2 regions of the Kitasatospora sp. NPDC030952 genome follow, and region 2 is predicted to be linked to the other one. Evidence: predicted binding sites of a transcription regulator. Region 2 holds the regulator's gene; the other holds the start of a gene.
What was found. Region 2 encodes HspR, which represses chaperone genes until heat shock. Its sites were predicted from a motif close to TTGAGNNNNNNNNNCTCAA; they were not measured.

Region 1 (3,206 bases), on a different contig from region 2:
TCCAGCAGGGCGGCGGCCGGGTCGCCCCGGTAGTCGGAGCCGACCTTGTCGATCTCGTCGAGCAGGACGACCGGGTTCATCGAGCCGGCCTCCTTGATCGCCCGCACCAGCCGGCCGGGCAGCGCGCCGACGTAGGTGCGCCGGTGGCCGCGGATCTCCGCCTCGTCCCGGACACCGCCGAGCGCGACCCGGACGAACTTGCGGCCCATGGCGCGGGCCACCGATTCACCGAGCGAGGTCTTGCCGACGCCGGGCGGGCCGACCAGGGCGAGCACCGCGCCTCCCCGGCGGCCGCCGATCAGGCCGAGCCCCTGGTCGGCCCGGCGCTTGCGGACGGCCAGGTACTCGACGATCCGCTCCTTCACGTCGCTGAGGCCGGCGTGGTCGGCGTCCAGCACGGCGCGGGCGCCGGCGATGTCGTACGCGTCCTCGGTGCGCTCGTTCCAGGGCAGCTCCAGGACGGTGTCCAGCCAGGTGCGGATCCAGGAGCCCTCGGGCGACTGCTCGGAGGAGCGCTCCAGCTTGTCGACCTCCTTGAGCGCGGCCTCGCGGACCTTCTCGGGCAGGTCGGCGGCCTCGACCCGGGCGCGGTAGTCGCCCTCCTCGTCGGCCGGGTCGCCGTTCAGCTCGGCCAGCTCCTTGCGGACGGCCTCCAGCTGGCGGCGGAGCAGGAACTCCTTCTGCTGCTTGGCCACGCCCTCCTCGACGTCCTTGCGGATGGTGTCGTTGACCTCCTCCTCGGCGAGGTGGTCGCGCAGCAGGGTGAGCGCGTACTCCAGCCGGGCGACCTGGTCGGCCTCCAGCAGCACCTTGAGCTTCTGCTCGGCGGTGGCGAAGGGCGCGTAGCCGATGTTGTCGGCGAGCTCGCCGACGCCCTCGATCCGGTCGACGCGGTCGACGATCTGCCAGGCGCCGCGCTTGCGCAGCCACTGGGTGGACAGCGCCTTGTACTCCTTGACCAGCTCGGCGGCCCGACCGGCCACCGGCATGCCGACCGAGGACTCCTTGAAGGGCGTGGTCTCCACCCAGAGGGCGGCGCCGGGGCCGGTGGTGCCGACCCCAATCCGGACCCGGCGCACGGCGCGCACCAGCGCGGCCGGGTCGCCGTCGGCGAGGCGGCCGACCTGCTCCACGGTGGCCAGCGTGCCGGCCGCCGCGTACGAGCCGTCCACCCGCGGGACCAGCAGGACCTGGGGCTTGCCGGAGCCGGTGGCCGCCGCGCGGGCGGCCTCGACCGCGGCGCGCACCTCGGTGTCCTTGAGGTCCAGCGGAACGACCATGCCCGGGAGCACGACCTCGTCGTCGAGCGGCAGCACGGGCAGGGTGAGCGGTGTGGACGTCGATGCCATGATCTCTCCCCAGTCAGCGAACTTGAGTCGACCTGACTAAGGCTTCGCGGGCGCCGGATGTTCCCGGCACCTTGTTCGCTGTGAGCGAACGCGCCGTCACCGGAACGGTCGAGCGGAGGCCCCGTCAAAAGAGCGGGGAAAGAGCGGCCCAAGAGGGCCCCGGCGTCAGCGCGCGGCGGACGGCGGCCGCACCCCGGCCCGCACCACCGCGAAGACCTGAGCGGTCGAGGAGGCGGCGGAGCCGACCGTCCGGAGCCGCGCCGAGCGGATCCGCGGCCGCGGCGGGCGGCGCTCGATCCGGCGCAGCCAGGGCCACAGCGCCATCCCCGTGAGCAGCGCGGCCGGGTGCCCCACGGCCGTGACCAGGTCCTTCCCGGTGACGATCTGCTGGACGATCATCAGCCCGGCACCGGCCAGCACCGGCACCCGGGCGGACCGCGGCAGCGCCCCGGCCGCCGCACCCAGGCAGGCGAACACGCCGTAGCTGACCCCGATGTCCAGCCGGTCCATCGCCTCCGGCGCCAGCCGCCCGGCCTCCACCGCGGTGATCACCACCCCCTGGGAGAGCAGCGTGGCCGCGACGTGCCCGATCGCGAACACCGCCGCCGCCCGGGCCGGGCCGACCCGGCGCTCCAGCGGCGCCAGGGTGAGGGCGAAGCCCCACAGGTAGGGAACCCAGTCGCCGCCGGCCACCCAGACCCCGCTGAGCACGAGGGCCCGCAGCGGGTGCTGGAGCAGGTTGTGGCCGTCCGAACTGGAGGCCTCCTGCAAGCGCTGGACGAGTTCCGGATCGGCGAGCCGGGCGAGGGTGGAAGTCGCTCCCACCACGGCCAGATATCCGAGCGTGAAGGGAGTGCGCCGGGGCGTCGGCACGCGTTCCAGCAGCCACTCGAAGACGCCGCCGCGAAGTCCGTACCGGAGCATTCCGTACGGCACCCGCGCGGACCCGTGCCCGGCGGAGTCCCGCCGCAGTCCCGCCATGACGCCTCCGCTCCACGCCCGCGACCGGCGGTGCCCGAAGGTGCCCGGAGTACCGGCGCGGACGCCGAATTCCGCCCTGCGAGGCGTTGTCGCGGCCACGCTACGTCGAGGTTCTGAGAGGCACCTGAGAAAAGCCCGTGAAGACCGTCGACGCGGAGAGCGGCCGGATTACCGACATTGGTCCAGACCTTCTCCCGATTAACGCGTCAGTAGGGGCTCTGACCGGCGACTTGGCGTCAACTGGACTGCATACGTACCGTTACGCAGTGAAAATTCGCCGGGTAAGGTATCGGCCCGTGCCCACTCGTGCAGTGGGCCCAAGGGCGGCCGGACAGCCGCTCTCCGCGGGCCGGAAACGTCCGGTCCACCTGCCGGGAGGCATCCGCTGTCCGTACGCTGCGGAGTGCGCGGGAGAAGTGGGCGGAAGACCATCCGCCCGCCGCTCCCGGGTGCGCGACGGGACGGCGGACCCGGCACAGTCCACGACGGAACAAGACTACGAGCGGAGCCCCGCCATCCCCACAGGTGGCCGGCCCGCAGCCCTGGGGGCGGTGGCGTGACCGTGACAGAAATTCAGCAGGACAACCCCAACACCGGCGGCACTGTGAGCAGCCAGCGCAGAGTGCTGGTGGTGGAGGACGAACCCACGATCGCCGAGTCGATCGCCGCCCGGTTGGGCGCCGAGGGGTTCAAGGTCGCCGTGGCCCACGACGGCCCCGGCGCGGTGGACGGCTTCCACACCTGGCAGCCGGACCTGGTGGTCCTGGACATCATGCTGCCCGGCTTCGACGGGTTGGAGGTGTGCCGCCGGATCCAGGCCCAACGCCCGGTGCCGGTACTGATGCTGACCGCCCGGGACGACGAGACGGACCTGCT
Region 2 (3,206 bases):
CGTCGAGCGCTGAGTGACCCAGGGGCGTGGTGTCAGTGTTCCCGCGGCCTGTCTTCGCCGCGTGCCCGAGGACATAGCCGAGCTGGAACAGGGAGTCCACGTTGTACTCCTCACGCATTTCGGCGATGTGCCTGGCGAGGGTCCGTTCGCTGATGCCGAGTCGCCGTGCGATGACTCGATGATTCGTTCCGGACAGCAGCAGGTCGATGATGGTCTGCCGGAGCTGCGAAACGACCTGCTGGGGTACGGTGCGATCGCCCTCGAAATCCAGGGCTCTGCTCCAGTTCCGTTCGAAGACCTCCTGGGCGAGATAGTTGATCACTGCTGCGTCGTGGACGAAGGCAGCGAGGTTGTCTCCGGCCACCGGAATTACGGCGAGTCGTCGATCGAAGATCAACAGTCTGGTATAAGGCTCGTCCAGGGTCCGGAACTGCCATCCCTCTTTGGCGAGCGTGGCGACATAGTCCCTGGTGGGCTGGTGGTACCGAGTGCTCGCATTGTAGATCGATCGCATCGATGCGCCGGTGCGAATGATGTCGAGATCCCGCTCCAGGAATGAAGTCAGCATTTCGGAGGGGCGTGGCCCCCCGGGCTGCATCGCGAGACCTTCGGTCATGCCGCCGGCCATCGCCTGTTGCAGCCGTTGGTTGATAAGCGCCCGGCCCTGGACGTACTCGATGGGGCCACCGGTCTGATCCGGTGTGTGAAATGCCTCTGCCAGCTCTGTCAATTCGCCTGGAATTGAAACCGCGCGGGCCAGTAGGTCGAGGGCCTGGCGTTGCCAAGTCGAACTCAGGCTGGCGGCGAGTTTTTCTGGGTCGGCGGCGAACAATGACCCGGGCTCGTCATTATCCGATATCAGGAGCCCGAGTTCCAGCAACTCCTGGAGTGCCTCGTTCTCGTCCTGAGTGCAGGTGGCCCTGACGAGTCGACCGTCCCCCGTGAGCGCTTTGAGGTACAGCGTACGGGCGCCGGGAGACAGGATCGGCGAGCGACCGTGGTGGTTCACCAGGTGTTCTCGATCACTCACTTTCGGCTCCTTGTCGTCGACCGGACAAGTAGTCAACGCGACTGAAGTCCGCGGCCTCAGGGATCTTAATCGGAGACCGCGATCCGACGCTCAGCTCGAACGGAGGAGGTCAAGACGCCCGGTAGCCGACCCGAAGCCGCCACTCTCTCACCAACACCCAGCCGCCGGCACCCCCCGAACAGGAGGGAGCCGGCGGCTGTGGTGCGGTCCGGGCCCCGGGTCAGCGCTTGGGGCGCCAGACGACGAGGGCGCTGGATTGCGGCGTGGGGGGTTGGTAGGGGACGAGGTCGCGGCGGTAGGAGGCGTGGACGGCGGCCTCGCGCTGCTGGAGGGCGGTGGCGGCGCCTTCGAGGGAGTCGACCAGCTCGGTGATGCGGGACTGGAGGGCGGTGACCTGGTTCTCCAGCTCGATGATCCGCTTGATGCCGGCCAGGTTGATGCCCTCGTCCTGGGAGAGCCGCTGGACCTCGCGCAGCTGCTGGATGTCGCGGGCGGAGTAGCGGCGGCCGCGGCCGGCGGTGCGGTCGGGGCAGACCAGGCCGAGGCGGTCGTACTGGCGCAGGGTCTGCGGGTGGAGGCCGGAGAGTTCGGCGGCGACCGAGATGACGTACACCGGGGTGTCCTCGGTGAGCACGTACTGCGGCGGGGCGGCGGCGCGGCGGGGCCGGCGGGGGCCGTTGCCGGGCAGGCCCTCGCCGAGGCCGGGGCCGATGGGGCCGTTGGAGTCCATCGGGCCGTCGGCGCCCATCGGATTCATCGGGTTCATCGGGTTGAGGGGATTCGGGGACATCTGGTCGTCACGCTCCCTTCGCCGCCCGGAAGAGAGCGGCTCGTGGGTCGTCGGAGGCGGTGGCCTCGCGGTACTGCTCCAGCGCGTTCAGCGCGTCGCCGGTGACGTGCTGCGGCACCACGACCTCGACGGTGACGAGGAGGTCGCCGCGGGTGCCGTCCTTGCGGGTGGCGCCCTTGCCGCGGGCGCGCATGGTGAGGCCGTTGGCGCTGCCCGGGGGGAGCTTGAGCTTCACGGCGGGGCCGTTCAGCGTGGGCACCTCGATGGTGGCGCCGAGGGTGGCCTCGGGGAAGGTGACCGGGACGGTGACGGTGAGGTTGTCGCCCTTGCGGCCGAAGACCGGGTGCGGGTCGACGTGCACGGTGACGTAGAGGTCGCCGGGCTGGCCACCGCGTTCGCCCTGGGCGCCCTTGCCCTTGAGCCGGATCCGCTGGTCGGCCTGGACGCCGGCCGGGATGCGGACCTGCATGGTGCGGGCGGAGCTGGCCCGGCCGCTGCCGTGGCAGTCGGGGCACGGGTCGTCGACGATCATGCCGCGGCCGCGGCAGTCCTTGCACGGCTCGGAGAGCGCGAAGGCGCCCTGGCCGCGGCTGACGGTGCCGGCGCCGACGCAGGTCGGGCAGACCCGCGGGGTGGTGCCGGACTTGGCGCCGGTGCCGTTGCAGAGGCGGCAGGGGGCCTGACTGGTCATCCGCAGCGGCACGGTCGCGCCGTCGACGGCTTCCTCGAAGGAGAGCGTCACTTCGGTCTCGACGTCGGCGCCACGGCGGGGCTGGGCCTGCCGGGTGCCGCCGCGGTTGAAGAGGCCGCCGAAGACGTCGCCGATTCCGCCGCCGCCCCCGCCGCCCTGGTTGCCGCTGAAGAGGTCGCCGAAGTCGAAGCCGTAGCTGCCGGTGCCGGGGCCGCCGGTGCGGAACCCGCCGTTGGCGAAGAGGCTGCGGGCCTCGTCGTACTCCTTGCGGCGCTTCTCGTCGGAGAGGACGTCGTAGGCCTCGGAGATGTCCTTGAAGCGCTCCTCGGCCTTGGCGTCGCCCTTGTTCGCGTCGGGGTGGAACTCGCGGGCCAGCTTGCGGTAGGTCTTCTTGATCTCGGTGGCGGTGGCGTCCTTGGGCACGCCGAGGACCTTGTAGTAGTCCTTCTCCACGTAGTCCTTGCCACTCATGCGCCCACCTCGCTGAGCTCGGCAGCCGCGGAGCGGTACACGCACTTCAGAATGGTTCGCCCGCTGCGCTCGCTCACGGCTTCCGCCACCTCCCGATGTCCATCGTCACTGCGCTGTCAACAGCAGCCGAAAGAAGTGCTGTTGACAGCGCGCTGCGGAGCCGGCCGCCGTACTGGCCGGCGTACGACTCCGCAGCGCACTGGTTGTCAGCTGTCACAGGTTGT

Region 1: lon (endopeptidase La) is a predicted target of HspR. The motif match lies at 1,372-1,390, and genes of this name have one in related genera.

Annotation. Positions count from the first base shown of each region.
Region 1 covers NZ_JBVIFM010000003.1:202,083-205,288, forward strand. Annotated here, with positions in the region: gene lon (endopeptidase La) at 1-1,349, opposite strand, end outside; gene ACZ47G_RS08520 (rhomboid-like protein) at 1,515-2,330, opposite strand; gene ACZ47G_RS08525 (response regulator transcription factor) at 2,893-3,206, shown strand, end outside.
Region 2 covers NZ_JBVIFM010000001.1:790,805-794,010, reverse strand. Annotated here, with positions in the region: gene ACZ47G_RS03700 (hypothetical protein) at 1-1,030, opposite strand, end outside; gene ACZ47G_RS03695 (heat shock protein transcriptional repressor HspR) at 1,251-1,760, opposite strand; gene dnaJ (molecular chaperone DnaJ) at 1,828-2,982, opposite strand; gene grpE (nucleotide exchange factor GrpE) at 3,206-3,206, opposite strand, start outside.